3 regions of the Glutamicibacter sp. FR1 genome follow, and region 2 is predicted to be linked to each of the others. Evidence: riboswitches for the same ligand, from Rfam matches in the RefSeq annotation. Region 2 holds a riboswitch; each other region holds the start of a gene.
The links. A riboswitch is a leader RNA that binds a small molecule or an ion and turns the genes downstream of it on or off. The one in region 2 is predicted to bind S-adenosylmethionine.
Positions count from the first base shown of each region.

Region 1: it holds a riboswitch for S-adenosylmethionine, as region 2 does, so the genes downstream of both, ACLQ8T_RS03270 (O-acetylhomoserine aminocarboxypropyltransferase/cysteine synthase family protein) here and ACLQ8T_RS01330 (acyl-CoA dehydrogenase family protein) in region 2, are expected to answer to the same signal.
Region 3: it holds a riboswitch for S-adenosylmethionine, as region 2 does, so the genes downstream of both, ACLQ8T_RS16150 (flavin reductase family protein) here and ACLQ8T_RS01330 (acyl-CoA dehydrogenase family protein) in region 2, are expected to answer to the same signal.

Region 1 is NZ_CP178602.1:673,019-679,444, forward strand. Features, by position in the region: gene ACLQ8T_RS03260 (DUF1852 domain-containing protein) at 1-168, opposite strand, end outside; gene ACLQ8T_RS03265 (LysR family transcriptional regulator) at 291-1,232, shown strand; SAM riboswitch class I at 1,465-1,555, shown strand; gene ACLQ8T_RS03270 (O-acetylhomoserine aminocarboxypropyltransferase/cysteine synthase family protein) at 1,642-2,949, shown strand; gene ACLQ8T_RS03275 (cystathionine gamma-synthase) at 2,946-4,151, shown strand; gene ACLQ8T_RS03280 (hypothetical protein) at 4,336-4,659, shown strand; gene ACLQ8T_RS03285 (HNH endonuclease) at 5,405-6,426, shown strand, end outside.
Region 2 is NZ_CP178602.1:254,371-260,796, forward strand. Features, by position in the region: gene acs (acetate--CoA ligase) at 1-1,061, opposite strand, end outside; gene ACLQ8T_RS01315 (ABC transporter permease) at 1,123-1,950, opposite strand; gene ACLQ8T_RS01320 (aliphatic sulfonate ABC transporter substrate-binding protein) at 1,957-2,979, opposite strand; gene ACLQ8T_RS01325 (ABC transporter ATP-binding protein) at 3,064-3,879, opposite strand; SAM riboswitch class I at 3,885-3,987, opposite strand; SAM riboswitch class I at 4,255-4,346, shown strand; gene ACLQ8T_RS01330 (acyl-CoA dehydrogenase family protein) at 4,362-5,693, shown strand; gene ACLQ8T_RS01335 (LLM class flavin-dependent oxidoreductase) at 5,752-6,426, shown strand, end outside.
Region 3 is NZ_CP178602.1:3,351,345-3,357,770, reverse strand. Features, by position in the region: gene ACLQ8T_RS16175 (PQQ-dependent sugar dehydrogenase) at 1-964, opposite strand, end outside; gene ACLQ8T_RS16170 (dihydrofolate reductase family protein) at 972-1,562, opposite strand; gene ACLQ8T_RS16165 (hypothetical protein) at 1,657-1,935, opposite strand; gene ACLQ8T_RS16160 (PaaI family thioesterase) at 2,054-2,470, opposite strand; gene ACLQ8T_RS16155 (long-chain-fatty-acid--CoA ligase) at 2,486-4,093, opposite strand; SAM riboswitch class IV at 4,470-4,587, shown strand; gene ACLQ8T_RS16150 (flavin reductase family protein) at 4,682-5,182, shown strand; gene dnaB (replicative DNA helicase) at 6,039-6,426, shown strand, end outside.

The sequences.
Region 1 (6,426 bases), 420 kb from region 2:
GGAATTGAAACGGCGGTTGATCATCGTCAGGGCATTGCGAAGGTTCTCTTCGCGACGCTCTCCGCGCGCCAAATTGGCGAAGTTTGTCGTGGTTCGAGAATTCGCAGAAGGGGAGTAATTCTCGTCGAATCTTGTGGTGCTAATGCTGAAATTTAATGCGTCTGCCATGATGGCCAATCTGTATTTGGGAGGCCTGGACAGGCCGAGGGGAAGTCGTTGCGTCAATCATGCAGGGTGATTCTTGATATCAGGTAACTCGATATAACTATGGATTCATATAGACTCAAACTATGGTTCAGGTTTCGAATGGATTGACGCTCCAGCAGCTGCGCTACTTTGTGGCGGTCGCCTCCGAGGGGTCGATCTCGGCTGCCGCCGACCTCATCTACGTCGCGCAGCCCAGCATGTCGGCGGCGATGAAGGAACTCGAATCCCGGGTGGGACGCACCTTGCTGATGCGCTCGGCCAGGGGAGTGACGCTCACTGCTGAAGGCGCAGAATTCCTCGGCTACGCCCGGCAGGTGCTCGAGCAGGTGGAGCTTCTTGAGCACCGCTACCTCGGCCGCCCCGCCGCGCGGCGGCTGCTGGGCGTCTCCACCCAGCACTACTCCTTTGCGGTGGATGCCTTTGTCCGGATGGTCCAGGCCAGCGGGGCCGAGGAGTACCAGTTTTCGCTCCGCGAGACGCGCACCGAGGAAATTATCGAGGACGTGCGAACCCTGCGCAGCGATATCGGGATCCTCTACCGCAACGACTTCAACCGGAAAGTCATCGACAAGCTGCTGCGCGAATCCCGCCTGGTGTTCCACCCGCTGTTCCTCGCCGACCCGCACATCTTCGTATCGCGCAGCAACCCGCTGGCCACCCGTGACCAGGTCACCCTCGAAGACCTCGAAAACCTGCCTCGGCTGACCTTCGATCAAGGCGCGAACAACTCGTTCTACTTCGCCGAGGAAGTGCTCTCCACACGCTCCAGCCAGCGGGAAATCCAAGTCTCGGACCGTGCGACCATCTTCAACCTGATGATCGGCCTGGGCGGGTACACGATCTCCACCGGCATCATCAGCGACGAGCTGGATCCATCCATCGTTGCCATCCCGCTGGACATCGATGAGCGCATCGAGATCGGCTGGATCGATCATGCCGCGATCCCGCTCACCGACCAGGCTCAGCGCTACCTGCAAGAAGTCCGCGCAGTGGTGGCCAGCTTCGGGGTGGAAGTGCTCGGCTGAGCCGCCAACAGCGTAACTCTCGGTCATCGAGTGCCGCTCCATCGTCATAAACTTCCAGAAAAACCTTGAAAGTCTCGGGGTTTTTCTCATTTTGGTGCGTCATAAAGTGGCGCCAGCCACCGCGTCATCATGACAAGTGCACGACATATGAAGCTTGGCGGCCTTGTATGAAGCCGGCCGCCCGATAGCGCTTGCACCCCTCGCAGCCCATGGCCAACCATGGAAGAACAACAAACCATCAAGAGCGACTAAGAGATCTGGCTCGTTGACGTCGCAGCAACCATCGGGAAACCGAAAGGTGCTAATGCCAGGAACGATGGAGCAGTTCCGAACGCGTTTTCGCGCTGTGCTTCGTGCCGCCGCACGATGCCAATCGGTGCACTCCCTCGCAGAGAATCGAGGAGGAGCTATGAGCCAAGGAACCGACGCGGTCCACGCAGGATACCGCCCGAGCGGAGACTTCCGCCCAATGCTGCCGCCACTGCACAATTCCGCAGCCTACCAATTCCAGTCGCATGCCGAAGCGATCGAGAAGTTCGCGCTGCGCCAGGCCGGCTTCACCTACTCGCGCACCGGCAATCCCACCGTCTCGATCCTTGAACAGCGTGTGGCAGCACTGGAAGGCGGGGCCCAGGCGGTAGCCACCGCCACCGGCCAGTCCGCCGTCGCCCTGTCCCTGCTGGCCCTGACCCAGGGGCCCAAGCACATCGTGGCCTCCTCCTCGCTCTACGGCGGCACCGTGGACCTGTTCACCGACACCTTCGCCGACTTCGGGATCCGCGTCAGCTTTGTCGACCAGGCTGATCCTGCCGCCTGGGAAGCTGCCATCGAGTCGGACACCCGGGCGTTCTTCTTCGAATCCGTTTCCAATCCGCTGTGCACCGTGGCCGATATCCCGGCCATTGCGGCCATCGCGCACGAGCGCAACATCCCGGTGGTGGTGGACAACACCCTGGCCACCCCGCTGAATGTGCGCCCGCTGGAACTCGGCGCGGACATCGTGGTGCACTCGGCCACCAAGGGGCTGGCCGGGCACGGCTCGGTGCTTGGCGGGGTAGTGGTGGATTCGGGAACCTTCGACTTCTCCGATTCCTCTCGCTGGCCGCAGATTGCCGCCCCGCGCGAGCGGCTGAATGGCACTTCGCTGCTTGAACGCCACGGGCCGGCGGCCTATGCGATGCTGGTTCGTTCCAAGTTCCTGCACGATCTGGGCCCGACCCTCGCACCGGCCAGCGCCCAGGGCATCCTTGCAGGCATCGAGACCCTGCCGGTGCGCGCGGCCCACGTGCAGCGCAGCGTCGCCAGGCTGATCGATGCGCTGGCCGAGTATCCGGGCATTGCCGCCATCCACCACCCCGCGCTGCCCGAGCACTCCAGTCACGAGCTGGCCCGGACGCTGGCGCCGAAGGGCACCGGCTGCGTGCTGGCCATCGAGCTGGCCCACCCATCCCTGGTTTCCCCGGTGATCGACGGGCTCAAGCTGATTTCCCTGGCCGCGAATGTGGGGGACACCCGCACCATGGTCTCCCACCCGGCGACCATGACGCACTGCCGGCTCTCGGAGCAGCAACTGGCCGCCGCGGGCCTGAACACCTCCACCCTGCGCCTGTCGGTCGGGCTGGAAGACCCCGCCGACCTGCTCGCAGACATCACCCAGTCGCTGGATCTCGCGCTGGCCGCGACCACCGCCGACACCAAGGAAGTGAGCTTCGCATGAGCGGCTTCAACACCCTCGCTGTGCACGCCGGCCAGCACAAGGATCCGCACACCGGAGCGGTCGTCCCGCCGATCTACCAGACCAGCACCTTCATCCAAGACGGTATTAACGTGCTGCGTTCCGGGCACGAATACTCCCGCGGCTCCAACCCGACCCGCAACGGCTTCGAATCCCAGCTCTCCGCGCTGGAAGGCGGCGCCGCTGGATTCGCCTTCGCCTCGGGCATCGCGGCCGAAGATGCGTTGCTGCGCGCGGTGCTTGAGCCCGGCGACCACATCATCCTCGGTGCCGACGGCTACGGCGGCACCAACCGGCTGATCTCCAAGCTGCACGGCAAATGGGGGATCAGCTCCTCGGCGGTGGACATCACCAACCTGGATGCGGTGCGCGCCGCGCTGCGCCCGAACACCGCGCTGCTCTGGGTGGAGACCCCGTCCAACCCGCTGCTGGGCATCGCCGACCTGGCCGGCTGGGCCGCCATCGCCGCCGAGCACGGCGCCCTGCTGGTGGTGGACAACACCTTCGCCACCCCGTACCTGCAGCGGCCGCTGGACTTCGGAGCGCACGCGGTGGTGCACTCGACCACCAAGTACATTGGGGGGCACTCCGACGTTCTCGGCGGCGCGGTCATCGTGGCCGACCACCTGCACCGTGGCCAAGCGCTGGCCGAAGCCGTCGGCTACCAGCAGTTCGCCGGGGGAGCGGTCTCCGGTCCGCAGGACTCCTACCTGGCCGCCCGCGGGCTGAAGACCCTGGGCCTGCGCATGGAACGCCACTGCGCCACCGCATCCACCCTGGCCCGCTGGCTCGATGACCGCACCGAGGTTGCCCGCGTCTACTATCCCGGGCTGGAAAGCCATCCGGGCCACGAGCTGGCCGCCCGCCAGCAGCGCGGTTTCGGCGGCATCCTCTCGCTGCAGCTGGCCGACGAGGCCGCGGCCCGCGCCTTCGCCGAGTCCATGGAATACTTCCAGCTCTCGGTGTCCCTGGGCGGGGTGGAATCCCTGGTCTGCTATCCGCGCGAAATGACCCACGCTTCGCTGATCGGCACCCCGCTGGAGATCCCGGCCAACTTGGTCCGCCTCTCGGTAGGCATCGAGGAGCCCGAGGACCTGATTGCCGATCTGGAACGCGGGCTGGCCGCAGCCGCGAAGGCTTCCGAGGCCGACAGCATCCAGCACCGCAGCCTGGCTACCGCCTGACCTGCCGTCGCAGCACGCGGGCCTTCCACACAGGAAGGCCCGCGCGGGCGTTTAACGTCGGTGTCACTCAGCGATTCGCACCTGCGGCGTACGTCAGGCAGGGAATACTGGGTTCTGGAAGTGAAGATCTCCGGTCACCGTGATCGGTGGTCCAGAATGAAGACTGCATCCCGGGGAGCCAAACGTGTCGCAAATTCCAATGAAAGCATTCGGCATCGTGGGCGTAGTGGCCATGCTTGGTTTGAACATCTCGGTGCTGGCCTTCTTTGTTCTGTGGAAGATTGCCGACAGCACCGCAATCGGCCACATGGAATCGGAATCCAGTGTGGACCCGGGCCAGATGCTTCCGAATTCCGAAATGATGTGGTTGGCAGCGCACGGTTCCGTGCTGATGCTAGTGGCGTTGGACGTGCTTATTGTTGCAGGGCTGGTCAAGATGGCAGGTGCCCCGCAGCGTGCCGCCAGTAGGAACCAGAACGCCTATTCGGCAAGCGACCGTCTGGTTTAGCAAAGCAATTGGGTTGGCGCCGCAATCCAAAGGCGGCGGAACCCCGCACCAATATTTGATCGGGCTATTCCAGAATCTGGAATTCTTACACTTGGCGACGCGATACTGGACGATTGGCTACCAATAGAAATCAAGTGTTCCAAGAGCTGACGGCCACGTGCTTGGTTGTCAGCAGGAGGGTCACCGTACCGCCCCGCTATTGGCCTCTTAGGTCGCACTGGAAATGTCTGGGAGAGCAAGAGAACGACCGTTTTCGAGATGGTATCGCCGTGCGATCACACGGGTTATTCTCTGTTGTTGCTTCCCTGCGGCTGAGCAGGTTCAGCGGGACTACTACTCGTGGAAGATGGGCCCAACGAGGAGTGTCCGAATCCGGCGGTAGTCCGGTGTCGTGACGAGGTAAGTACCCTGTGTGGACTCTGCTCGGGTCGAGTTGCCATAATGAGATTGTCGAAGGCAGTAGCGTTCGAAAGTAGGCCCGGCAGTCCTCCGGAGGTGTGACGAGCCGGGCTAGCGTATTTAACGCCTGCTCCGGACCGTGTGGGTCGAGGAATGAGCCATAGCATCGGGCTCCGTTGGCATTGCATTGACTCGTGGCATCCACTGCCACTGTGCCCGATCGGGCCCAGAACCTCAGCATCGCCACCTGCGAGGTGTGGTTGCCAGTGGGAGCAGATAAATAGACTTGTCCGCAGTCCGCACGCGCATGCCCGCGGCACGACATTTCGGGCGCATGCTGGTTCCCATGAGCACAAACATCGCGCAAGCACTGAAGGACCTGGCCAACGCCAAAGCGCTGGCCGCTTCAGCGACCCGGCGCCTGGCCCACGCGGGACTCACCGCAGGCCAAGCCGCCTATTTCGCGCTGCTCACCGAAGACATGACCCAAGAACTCACCCGTACGCAGGTCCACGCGGCCGCCGCCCTGCGGAGCACCGGCGCGCACAAGCTGGACCAGGAATCCTTCCAGGCCATCACGGACCTCGGGCCCGACCCCACCATCGAGGAAATCGACGCGGCGAAGGGGCGCACCACCACGGGGCGCACGCATTTCAAGGATGCCAAAGGGTTGATGACCGGATGGCTGGATATCCCGCGCAGCACCGCGGCCGCCCGGCTGGTGCAGGCCGACTGCCTGCTCGGCGGCGTAGACGAAGCAGGAGAACCAACTGCCCCGTGGTTGCCCGAACTCGCCGTGCAGTTCGAAGACCCGGGCATCGATCCGCGGCTGGTCGCCTCGGCGGCGATGAAGCTGCATTCGGTGCGCAAGGACCTGGGCGAAGGGAAAGCGGCCGAAGCGAAGAAGCAGCAGCTGCAGGCCGAGTCCGCGGCGTTCCTGCGGTCGGAGCCGAAATCGGCGCGCAAGCACATCAACGACCTGGTCGCGCAGGTCAAGGCCGGCAAGCGCCCGCTGAAGGCCTTGCTGGATGGGATCGGGATCTTCAAGCGCGGGATGCGCAAGGGGCTGGTTGAATACCTCTTCCGTGTTCTGCCCTCGCAGTCTGCTTATATCGAGGCGTATTTCGCGAATCTGGATAATCCTTCCACGGTTGCCGGCAACCGGCAGGGCTTGAAGGACGTGGATGCCCAGTTCGCTGGTGCCGAGGCCAGTGGCTGGGATGATGAGGACAGCAAGCCCGACTGGGCGAAAGACAGACCGGATGACGAGACGTCCGAGGGCATCGAGGATGACCCGCCGGATGAAGATGATCACCACTCCGAAAAAGAGGACATCCACCCGGAAAGCGAGGATCTCGATTCCGACGA
Region 2 (6,426 bases):
ATCAGCGAGCGGACCAAGGTGGGAGCGGTGTAGTAGCTGGTGACCTTGTAGCGTTCGATGACCTCGAAGTGCCGGCCCGGATGCGGGGCGTTGGGCACGCCCTCGTAGATGACCTGGGTGACGCCGTTGGCCAGTGGACCGTAGATCTCGTAGGTGTGGGCGGTGACCCAGGCCAGGTCAGCGGTGCACCAGTGCACATCGTGCTTGCGCTGGGACTCGTCTGGATTGGCGAACAGCATGTTGTAGCTGGTGGCCGCCTGCGTCAGGTAGCCGCCGGTGGTATGCACCAGGCCCTTGGGCTGGCCGGTGGTCCCCGAGGTGTACATGATGAATAGCGGTGTTTCGGAGTCGAAGAACTCCGGGGTGTGCTCGGTGGACTGGGTATCAACGACCTCATGCCACCAGACGTCGCGGCCCTCGGTCCACGGGATCTCATCTCCGGTTCGGCGGATCACCAGCACCTTTTCGATGGCGTTCTCGCCAGCAACTGCCGCATCGGCGTTGTCTTTGACCGGGACCGAGGTGCCGCGGCGGAACTGGCCGTCGGTGGTGACCAGCACCTTGGCCTTGGTGTCTTCCACGCGGAACTTCAGCGCTTCGGCAGAGAATCCGCCGAAGACCAGCGAGTGGATGGCACCGATGCGGGCGCATGCCAAGGTGATGACGATGGTTTCAATGAGCACCGGCAGGTAGATGACCACGCGGTCGCCCTTCACCACGCCCAGGGATTCCAAGGCATTGGCAGCTTGGGAAACCCGCTCCTGCAGATTCTTGTAGGTGACTGCAACGCGGTCGCCGGGTTCGCCTTCGAAGTACAGCGCAACCTTCTCACCGCGTCCTGTGGCGACGTGGCGGTCGGCGCAGTTCACTGCCGCGTTCAGCTTGCCTCCGAGGTACCAGGAAATTTCCGGGCCGCGCTGCGCCTGGGGGTCAGCCGGAATGATGCGGCTGGTGGTGTGCCACGGGGTGTCCCAATCCAAAAGGTGCGCCGCTTCGTCCCAGAATTCCTGGCGTGCCGCCTCTGATTCAGGTGCTGAGGTTGTTGCCAATTCGGTGGTCATTGCAAACTTTCTTTGGTGGGGGACGGGATAGCGTTGCCAGCCGGTGCTAGTTAGTCCGGGGCTAGGTCCAGCGTTTGATCGCCCAGCGTTCGGCTATCGATAGCAGGGCATCGGTGATTTTTCCGAAGACGGCCAGCAGCACGATGGTCATGATCAGGCGGTCCAGGCGGCCATTGTTCTGCGAATCGGTGAGCAGGAAGCCCAATCCCATCGACGCTCCGAGCAGTTCAGCCGCGACCAGGAAGAGCCACGCCTGGGCCAGTGCCAAGCGCAGTCCGGAGAAGATGGAAGGGACTACCGCGGGCAGCTGGACTGTGCGCAGCAGCTTCAGTCCCTTCAAGCCGAAGGAACGAGCGGCCTCGATCAGGTGGGCATCGACATGGCGCAAGGCCAAGGCGACGGTGGTGAAGACCGGGAAGAACGCGCCGATGATCACGAGCGTGACCTTGGAATCTTCGCCCATTTTCATCCAAAGCACCAGCAACGGAACCCAAGCCAGCGAAGGGACGGCGCGCAGGGCGCTGATGCTCAGGCCCAGAAACGCATCTGCCAATTTGGACAGGCCGACGAGGGCGCCCAGCGCCAGGCCGAGCAGGGAACCGAAGGCGAAGCCCAGCAGTACACGCTGGGTGGAAATGCCTATGTGCTTACCAAGATCGCCATCTTCGAGGAGCTCAAAGGCGGCGGCAACGACCGAGCCTGGAGTCGGCAGCGTCCACGGGGCAACGATGCCGCTCACCGTGACGAATTGCCAGACAGCCACGGTGGCCAGAGGCAGGATCAGCGCAAGCAACCATTTAGGTGCGCGCAGGATCGTTGCGGCGATGTCTGCCTTGTGCTTGGCAGGTGTCGGATTTTCGCGGGTATCAGCCGCGTTTGCGGTGCTCATCGCTGTTTACTCTCCGGAGATCTTCGTTGCATCTGCCTTGAGGGCAAACTGGTCGTCAACGAGGGTTGCTAGTGCTTCATCTACGGATTCCTGCTTGGAAACATCGCCGCTGGCGACCAGGGTGGGGCCAATGTTGCTCAGCACTCCGGTGAATTTGGCGTCGGGAACCGCTGGAACGTCCAGATTGGAGCGTTCCTCGATCACGGTCTTGGCAACTTCTGGTTCGAGCCCTGCAACGTCGGCAAGGATCTCAGCGGTTTCCCCAGGGTTTTCGGCCGCCCAATCGCGAGCCTTCTCATAGGCGTCGACCACGAGCTGGGCCAGTTCGGGGCTCTGCTCGATGAAGTCTTCGCGAGCGTTCAGCGCACCGTAGGTGTTGAAGTCCAGATTCCGGTAAACCAGCTGCGCGCCGTCTTCTTCGGCGGCTGCCATGATTGGATCCAGTCCGCTCCAGGCATCGACCGAACCGTTGACCAGTGCGGTGCGGCCATCGGCATGCTGCAGGTTCTGCAGCTTGATGTCATCTTCGCTCAGTCCCGCGGTGTCCAGAGCCTGGAGCAGGAAGAAGTATGGATCGGTGCCCTTGGTGGCCGCCACGGTCTTCCCTGCCAGGTCTTCAACGGATTCGATCTTTGAATCCTTGTCCACTACCAGGGCTGCCCATTCCGGCTGGGAGTACAGGGCGACGGTCTTGATTGGTGCACCGTTGGAACGGTTCAGCAACGCTGCTGAACCGGCGGTGGAACCGACGTCAATCGCACCGGCGCGAAGCGCCTCATTGGCCTTGTTGGAACCTGCGGACTGGATCCACTCGACGTCAACGCCCTGTTCCTTGGCGGCCGCATCCAGCCACCCCTTTTCCTTGAGCACCAGGCTCAGCGGGTTGTACGTGGCAAAGTCGATGGACAAGGTCTGATCACCGGAGTCGGCAGTAGCGTTTTCGCCAGCGCAGCCGGTCAGGGCAACTGCGCCCATGAGCAAAGCGGCGGCGGACAGAGCGGTGCGGCGGGAGAAGCGGTTCAAGAGCATGGAGAATCCTAGAATTATGCGTGCAAGCGGATGGATGATAGGGCAAAGAGTAAGGATCGCCGTGGATCCAATGCGTTCCCTGGACTAATGGTTGGTTGGATCGACGCCGAGCAGGCGCAGCAGGTGCAGGCGATCGGCAACGAACTTCTCGTCCGTGTGCCGGCGTGGTTGCCCGGCGGAGATCGCTAGGTCTTCGATGACACCAGCCGCGCCGTTCCCGGTGCTGCGTCCCAAGACGATAACGCGGTCAGCCAAGGTCAAAGCCTCGTCCACGTCATGGGTCACCATGAGTACCGTGGTGGGGAATGATGCGTGAATTGAGAGCAGCAAATCCTGCATCTTCAGGCGGGTCAGGGCATCGAGTGCGCCGAAGGGCTCATCGAGAAGCAATACGCCCGGGCGGCGGGCCAGCGCGCGAGCCAGCGAAACACGCTGGGCCATGCCGCCGGAAATCTCCCGCGGGCGCAGGCTGGCTGCATGGCTCAGCCCGGTCAGCTCGATCAGCTCATCAATCAGCGCGTCGCCAGAGGCCTTTTCGGTTCCTGGAGCCAGACCCAGCGCAATGTTCTCGCGCACCGATCGCCACGGAAGCAGCCGTGGTTCCTGGAAAGCAACGGCACATAGCTCGTTGATGCCGTTGACCTCGTGGGTGCCTGTGCGGATGTCACCGGTGGAGGGGTGGTCCAACCCGGAGACCGAACGCAGCAGCGTGGATTTTCCGCAGCCGCTGGCGCCCAGGATCGCGACGACTTGGCCGGCTGGAATGTGCAAGTTGATGTCGGCCAGCACGGTACGGCTTTCCTTCTTTGTGGTGAAGGTCCGCGACACGTTGCTGAATTGGACGTCCAGTGCGGTTGAGGTGGTTGAAGTTGCCTCGGGCGCTGCAATGGTAAGAGCCATATCAATCTCCATCGGTCCTGGCGGTAGCACCGGCCTGCGGAGGTGGAGCTCCGAAGGTGGTTGCTGCGGCGTCAAAGAGCCAGATCTCTCGGCCGCTCGGGATGGTTACCCCTCTATTACAGCGAGTTGAACGATTTGGACGCAAATCTTGCGTAACATGAAAAAATCTTCGATACGTGCGTCACATTGCCCAGAAATTTCGTTATTTATTTTACCTAGGGCCGGTTTGATCGACAGCAGGCCTATCCTTGCAACTCATCTTCGATGGGACGGGGATTAGGCTGTGGGATTTGAGCATAGGCCCTTCCAAATCTGAGGCGAAATATGACTTCGCGGCTTGGAAGCGCCGGATTATTACCGTTACAAATGAATCACGACCCATCCAGAGCGGCTGAGAGATCTGGCTCCACGACGCCGCAGCAACCACCCGAAGAGCGGGACGGTGCTACTGCCAGGACCGATGGAAAGAATTGAGAACCCTGATGCCTATTGGCGAATCACCGAATGCCCCAGGGCTGGACTTCAACCAGCTCAGCGATCCTTCGCAAGCCAGCGCTCTGGAACTGGACGAGTTCGAGGAGCAGCTGCCCACGCGGCAGCTGCTGAAGATCACTCCCGGTCCCGGCGCGGATGAGCAGTACGACCGGCTGGCCGAAATCTTCCGCCCGGTCTTCGCCCAGATCGCCGCGACCGCCAAGGACCGCGACCTGAACCGCGTGCTTCCCTTCGAGCAGGTAGGCCTACTGAACCGCGAGCGCTTCGGCGCGCTGCGCCTTCCCGTGGCCGACGGCGGCTACGGTGCGCGGCTGGTGGATGTCTTCCGCCTGCTCATCGAGCTCTCCGAGGCCGACTCCCATGTAGGCCAGCTGTGGCGCGCGCATATCGCTTTTGTCGAGAATGTGCTGGCACTGGAAGACGAGGCGCTGCGCAAGAAGTGGGTGGCCCGCATCGCGGCCGGGCAGATTGTCGGCAACGCCTACACCGAGCGCGGCGGCAACGCCCTGGGCACCTTGAATACGAAGGCCAGCTTCGTGGACGGGCGCTGGGTAGTCGACGGCGAGAAGTACTACTGCACCGGCACCATCTTTGCCGACTGGACCACTGTTGCGGTGGCCCACCCTGAGCTTGCCGGACGCCAGATCGCGGTGGTGTCCACCCAGCGCAGCGGCGTCAAGATCCTCGATGACTGGGACGGATTCGGCCAGGGACTGACCGGAACCGGTACCACCGAATTCCATCAGGTCCCGGTGGACTGCTTCATGCCGCAGCAGCGCAATGACTCCGAAGCGGCGATCTTCCAGCTGGTGCTCATGTCCGTGCAGGCAGGCATCGCCCGCGCCGCGCTGAACGACCTGCGCAGCGCGGTGCAGGCACGCACCCGCATCTTCACCACCGGAACCGGGGTGCCGGTATACCAGGAACCCCAGGTCCTGCAGCTGGTGGGGGAGGTGTCCGCGGAATCCTCCGCCGCCGACTCGGTGGTGATCGGCGCGGTGCTTGAAGTCGAGGCGGCCCTGGGCGATCCGGGACTGAACGACGAGGAACGCTACGCGGTCTGCGAGCTGGCAGCCAACCGTGCGCAAACCGTGGTGCAGCCGCTGGCCATCGGCGTAACGAGCAAGCTCTTCGACGGGCTGGGGGCCTCGTCCACCAGGAGCGGCTGCAACCTTGACCGGCACTGGCGCAATGCGCGCACCATCGCCACGCACAACCCGGCGATCTACAAGGCGCGCATCGTCGGGGACTACGAGATCAACGGCGTCCAGCCGCAGCGGCTGTCCGTCACCGGCGAAGATTCGACCCAGCGGGCCTGAGAGCCCGCGTCGCAAACCAGGAACTTTCCATGAATATCGACCTAATGGGGGCAAAGGCATGAGCGAGAACAGGCGCGAGATCCTATTCAACGCATTCGACATGAACTGCGTGGTGCACCAGTCGCCAGGCCTGTGGCGCCACCCGGAGGACAAGGCCTCGACCTACAACACCCTGGGCTACTGGACGCATATGGCCAAGGTGCTGGAGAAGGGCAAGTTCGACGGCCTGTTCCTCGCCGATGTGCTGGGCACCTACGACGTGTACAAGGGCAACAACATCACCCCGCTGACCTCCGGCGCCCAGGCGCCGGTCAACGACCCGATGATGCTGGTCTCGGCCATGGCCGCCGTGACCGAGAACCTCGGCTTCGGCGTCACCGCGGGTACCGCCTATGAGCACCCCTACGCCTTCGCCCGCCGCCTGGCCACCCTGGACCACCTGACCAACGGCCGCGTCGGCTGGAACGTGGTCACCGGGTACCTGCCATCGGCTGCTCGCAATATGGGCCAGGGAGATCAGATGGAGCACGACGAGCGCTACAACCACGCAGATGAGTACCTCGAAGTGGTCTACAAGCTGCTCGAAGGCTCGTGGGAAGACGACGCGGTGCAGAACAACAAGGAAACCGGCATCTACACCGATCCGTCCAAGGTGCACCCGATTGAGCACGAAGGCAAGTACTTCAAGGTCCCGGGCATCGCGATCACCGAGCCGTCGAAGCAGCGCACCCCG
Region 3 (6,426 bases), 310 kb from region 2:
CCAGAAGATCCCCATGCTCGGAGAGCAAGGCATCGCGCAGCCTGCCATGTTCGCCCACCAGCAGTTCTGATTGGCTATCGGGCGATTCCAGACTGACGCTGCGCAAGAGCTGTCCACGCAGATTCGCGAGGTACAAGGTGTCGTCGACAATCTCGATTCCACTCGGACTCGCCTCGGACGGCGCCCACTGCGCGACCGGGTCAATGTACTGATCCGCCGTGCCAGCGGATCCCTCAACCAGCGGCCAGCCGTAATTCCCGCCGGCTTCGATGATATTCAGCTCATCCCAGGTGTTCTGCCCGAACTCGCTGGCGTACATGGTCCCATCGGAGCTCCACGCCATGCCCTGCACATTGCGGTGCCCATAGCTATAGACATGGGAACCTTTGAACGGGTTGTCTTCTGGGATGCTCCCGTCCGGTGCCATGCGCAGAATCTTGCCGCCCAATTGCTGGAGGTCCTGGGCTTGCTCGGGATCCGCCGCATCCCCGACGGAGGCATAGAGCATGCCATCGGGGCCGATAGCCAGCCGCCCGCCATTGTGGATGCTCGCCGACGGCAAGGCGGAGAGCAGCGTGCGCGGTGCCGAGAGCGAAAGGCTTCCCGTGGTGCCCTGCACGGTGAACTGCTGGATGCGGTTGCCTGATTCCGTGGTGGAGTAGGCGTACAGCTGATCGGGGGCGAGGAAGGCCAAGCCGAGCAACCCGCCTTCGCCCTGGGCTGCCACGCCATCGACCCGAGCGACTTCCTGATGCTGCCCGGAATCCAGGATTTCCAAGATGCGTCCCGAATCCCGTTCGCTGACCAGCAAGCTGCCTTGGGCGTAGACCATTGACCAGGGGGCTTCCAGACCGGTGGCCAGGGGAGCTGGCGTGCTGGCAGGCTGGTCGCTGGCGGTCGGTGCAGCGCACCCATTGAGCAGGAGCATGCCAACCAGCGTCCAAGGAAAGAGGATGCGAGGCATGGTGCTGCTAGCTGTGTGCTGGTTGATGGCGCGTCGGACGATAGGTCAACTCCTGGATCCGGCCGTCCAGCAGCTTGGAATCGACAAGTTCCAGGTCGTAGTCGTCCACCCCGCCAAGTACAGGAGCTGAGCCGCTGTGCCCGGTCAGCACGGGGAAGATGGTCACTTGGATGAAATCGACCAGGCCTGCCGCGAGCAGGGAATGGTTCATGGCGAGAGAACCGTGGGAGCGCAGCGGCACATCCGAGGTTTCCTTCAGCCGCGCGACGACTTCCAGTGCATCAGCGCGCTCCAGTGTGGGGTTGGGCCAGTTCAGAGGCTCTTCCAAGGTGGTGGAGATGACGGTGGCGGGCTTGTCGTGCAAGGCTACGCCCCACGCGTCTTCCACCTCGGGATTCATTTCGATTTCTTCCCAGAAGCGGCTGAAGAGGCGGAAGGTGTTGGCTCCGAAGACTACTCGGCATGCTCGCGTATACAGTTCGAGCCGATGGGCCAGCAGCTCCGGCCCTTGCTTTCCCCAATAGCCGCCCCAATCGCTTCCGGCACTGCCGAAGCCATCAAGGCTGCTGAACACATCGAAGGTATAGGTCGCGCTCATGGCGAACCTCCTGGAGCTCGGGCGTTAGATGCCACCTACCGTACGCCGGTGCTCGCAGAGGGAAAAGCAGTGACGCGGGATTCTCAGGGAACCGTTATGGACCCTGGACCACGGTGACCACGACGGATAGCAGTTGCACAACCAGCAGGCCGAAAGCCAGCGAGATGAGCGCCCATCCAAAGCTCTTCTTCAACGCAGCCACGATGCCTCCCAATAAGCCAAAGGCAGTGGGCAGGAGGAACATCCAGAGTGGTTTTGCCGTCCCCGTGTCTGCCCAGTCAATGAGGGCCAGGGCAGAAGCAAGCGCCAATCCCATCAGTACCCAAGTCCACAGCGGACATTTGCCGACGAGTATATTTGCGGAGACCTTCAATTGCGCACCTTCTTCCCGCCTTTGACAGTACTGCATCTGTGCATTGCGGGCGCACTACATGAAATGCACGCTCACTGTGCTGGACATGAAGCGCATCTTATGAATCTTCTGCTTGACGTCATTCCTTGGGCAAATCCACATTCTGGGTACGAAGCTGGCCACGGGAGAGCTGCTTGCCGGTGGCTTCATCGGTGATGATGACCTCCCAGAGCTGCTGGGTGCGCCCTTGGAACAGCGCGGTGGCGACCACCTGGACCCGCGCCCCGGTGGAGGGGCGCAGGAAGTCAGTGGCATTGTGCACTCCAACGGCGAATTGCCCGCGTTCGGCCACCGCATAGCTGGCGCCAACCGACCCTGCACTCTCGATCATCGAGGCGTACACGCCGCCATGGACCACTCCCCACGGAGTGTGGTGGTTCTCGTCCAATTGCGCGTGGCCGCGTACTTCAGTGGCAGAGATATCATCGAATTCCAATCCGATGCTTTCGCTGAATCGGCTGGTCTTGTCGGGAATCCGTGGTGCTGGCTTATCCAATTAGTGATCCTCGGGCTAGTTCGTCGTGCTGTCTTCGAGCGCCTGGGCGCGCAGAACATTCTTCTGCACCTTACCAGTGGAGGTGCGCGGCAGATCCTGCGGGAAGACGATGGTGCGCGGCACCTTGAATCCGGCGAGCTTTTCGCGGGCGAAGCCAATCAGGGTTTCGGCATCCAAGGTGGATCCGCTGCCGCGGATGACATAAGCCACCGGGCGCTCGCCCCATTTCTCGTCGGCGACGCCGATGACTGCAAGGTCCAGCACTTCTGGGTGCGATGCGAGGGCCTGTTCCACCTCGATGGTGGAGATGTTCTCGCCGCCGGAAATGATGATGTCCTTGGCCCGGTCGCGCACCTGGATGTAGCCGTCCGGGTGCATGACGCCGAGGTCGCCGGTGTGGAACCAGCCGCCATGGAAAGCTTGGGCGGTGGCGGCTTCGTCGCGGTAGTAGCCGATCATGACGTTATTGCCGCGCAGTACGATTTCGCCCATGGTCTGCCCGTCCGCGGGGACATCGTCCATGTTCTCGTCGACAATGCGCGCGGACTCGGCAGTGATCATGCCAACGCCCTGGCGGGCGAGCTTCGCTGCCCGGGCCGGCCCATCGAGCTCATCCCACTCATCCTGATATTCGCACACCGTGTACGGCCCATAGACTTCGGTCAGGCCGTACACGTGGACTACTTCGATGCCCAGATTCTGCAGCTTGGAGATGATGGCCGGGGACGGGGGAGCGCCTGCGGTGGTGATCCGCAATGGCGTATCAAGCTGATGGGCACGGGCTGAGTCGGCGATGATGGAGCAGACGGTCGGGGCGCCGCACAGGTGGGTGGTCCCAAGATTCTCGATGGCGTCCCAGACCGCATTCTCGCGCACGCCGCGCAGGCACAGGTGGGTTCCGCCCGCTGCGGTGACGGCCCATGGGGTGCACCATCCGTTGCAGTGGAACATCGGCAGGGTCCACAGGTAGCGGGTCTTGGCGGTGAAGCCCTGGTGGTGAGCTTCGCCCAAGGAATTCAGGTAGCTGCCGCGGTGCGAGTAGAGCACGCCCTTCGGCTTGCCGGTGGTGCCTGACGTGTAGTTGAGAGTGATCGGCGCCCGCTCGTCGGCAATGGCATAGGGAAGCTTCTCATCCGAGGCTTCTGCCAGCAACTCGTCCAAGGTGGCGTCGACTTGCACTTCGGGACGCGGTCCGGAGTACTGGTCATCGGTGATTTCAATGAGCGCTTCCAGCGTCGGGTTCTCCCGGCGCAGGGTCTTCGTATGCTCCAGCAGCTCGGTGTCGGCAAGCATCAGCTTGGCAGCCGAATGATCAATGATGTACTGCAGCTCGTGGGCCGAAAGGCGGGTATTCAGGGCAATGAGGACGCCGCCAGCCAGCGGCACGGCGTAATGCGCCATGAGCATTTCGGGAGTATTCGGTGCCAGCACGGCCACGCGGTCGCCCGGTTCAATGCGCGCCTTCAGCGCCTGGGCAAAGCGGTGCACGCGTGCTTCGAGTTCCGCGTAGGTGTAGCTGCGAGTTCCATGGATGACGGCGGTCTTCTTCGGATAGGCCTCGGTTGTGCGCTCAAGGAAACGCAGCGGGGTCAGTTCTGAATGGTTTGCCTGAATCTCTACCATGGTGTGGCTATTCCTCAATCGTCAGCGATGGTTACGGAGAACAATAAGAGGGAGTGTGACTCAATGCACTCCATGATCGATAGTACCATGAACCTCAGCGTCATGCGGAGAAACCAAGTTTCATTGCGGTGAGCGGTAGTGAATTCGCGACAGGCCTCCGGTTCCACGGGTAGAGCCGGGTCTTCCGCTGCAACGTGACCGGAGAAGGTCCGTAATGAAAGTTGCGTCGAAGGTCTCGGGCAAGGTGGATTTGGCGAATAAAAGACTGCTAAAAGGTTCATTTCAAGGCATTGGATCGAACGTTTCGTTGAATATTGCGATTTGCGAAGCAAAATGTTTGACGCTGCTTCGTAATCACCCATATTGTTTTAAGCAGAATCAAGAGCATCAGCTATAAGCCCTGGCTTGCTGATCGGCAACCCTCTCAACGGTAGTGGGGTGCTCCAGGTGAGGATTCGGTTCCACGCGAAAACGTGCTGGAACAAGTACCGCACACGGCGTGGAACTCCAACGCTGGCGGCTTCGAGAATCAAGAAGCTCCGGCGTGCGGATTATTGCGCGGTGGGCAAGACCCGAAGGAATCGAGCCATGTCATTGAATCTTGAACTTGACCCGTTGACCCTGCGCAAGGTTTTCGCTCAGCATCCGTCAGGCGTAGCCGCCCTCTGTGCAGAACTGGATGGCGAGAAAACCGGCATTGTGGCTTCGTCATTTACCGTGGGTGTTTCCCTCGAGCCAGCACTGGTGATGTTCGCCGTGCAGAAATCCTCGAATACGTGGCCAAAGCTGCGCAACGCTGGCCGCATCGGCGTTTCGGTGCTCAGCGAACGCAATGAAGGAGTGTGTGCTCAGATCGCGTCGAAGAACGGCGACCGATTCCGCGGGATCGACACCTATTCCTCGGAACAGGGCGCACTGTTCATTAACGACTCCACGCTGTGGCTGGAAACCTCGATTTACAACGAGGTCGAAGCGGGGGATCACTGGGTGATCTTGATGGAAGTCCACGGGCACCGCATCTCGAAGCACTCGCCGCAGATCTTCCACGATTCGCGCTTCCATTCACTGCCGGTCCCCGAGCTCGTCTAAGCTCTTCTGAACTTCCATAGCTTCGGCCAGATCAACATATCGATCTGGCCGAAGCTTTTTTGATTTCGAGGCCTGCGGAATCACTTGATCCCTGTGCCAATCGGAAAATTAGGCGCGATGCCTGTTGATCTCCGGGCACCCCGGCAGCAACCCTGGACTACATGCAGCCCATGCACTGCGGGCAAGTTCGACGTGTAATTGCACTTCCACTGCAGCTGATTGCCGGGGTAAATCGGTGGCAGTGGGCCAAGAGCCCAGTTACGGCTTCAAATTCACGCAACGCCACCTCGGCGACATCAAGTTATCCACGGCCCTGAGCGGTGAAATTCTTGTTGGTTGTGAACTACTTCGGGCTCGGAGCCTTGATAGCGAACATTAATCCGTGGTGACTAAGGGTTTTGCAAATTTAACAGTATCCACAATGTTATCCACAAAACTGTGGATGAAGTGTGGGGAAATGTGAACAAAGGAGCGAAAACCCCGGAAACTGGGCGATTGTGGGTGTTGATAACCTCGATGTGGTTGGCGTGACCTTCAATGAATTAACTTTCTTTCCACAAGTGTGAAAATACAAACAGACTAGTCAATTGATGTTACCGGTGTATAGAGCGGGGTAATCCACAGGGTTCTCCCCAGACTGTGAACAGGTGAGTCCACAGGTAGCGGTGTGTTATCCACATATTCTGTGGATAATGAGGTTTACGCCTGTTAATAACAGCCCTAGTGTTGGCTTCGGGAGAGAAATATCCACAGGCGCTTTACAGCTAAATGTCCGTATCGACTGACATGATGAAGCGTTGCCATGAGGGCAAGGAGAATTTTCCCAGCGGGTCAATAGGGGATGGAAGTGTCTGCAATGAGTGCTGAGCCGGTTTACGAAGGACGGGAATCCGACGCAGGGCGCAAGCCGCCACAGGATATCGAGGCCGAAATGTCGGTGCTCGGCGGCATGATGCTTTCCAAGGATGCGATTGCCGACGTCGTTGAATCCATCCGCGGCACCGACTTCTACCGTCCCTCCCACGAATCCATCTACGAGGCAATCGTTGACCTCTACGGCCGCGGCGAGCCAGCCGATGCGGTCACCGTAGCCGACTTGCTGACCAAGCGCGGCGAAATCTCGCGCGTGGGTGGCGCTGCCTACCTGCACAACCTCATCCAGCAGGTTCCCACTGCGGCGAATGCCGGGTACTACGCAGAAATCGTGCGTGAACGCGCAGTGCTGCGCCGGCTGGTTGACGCCG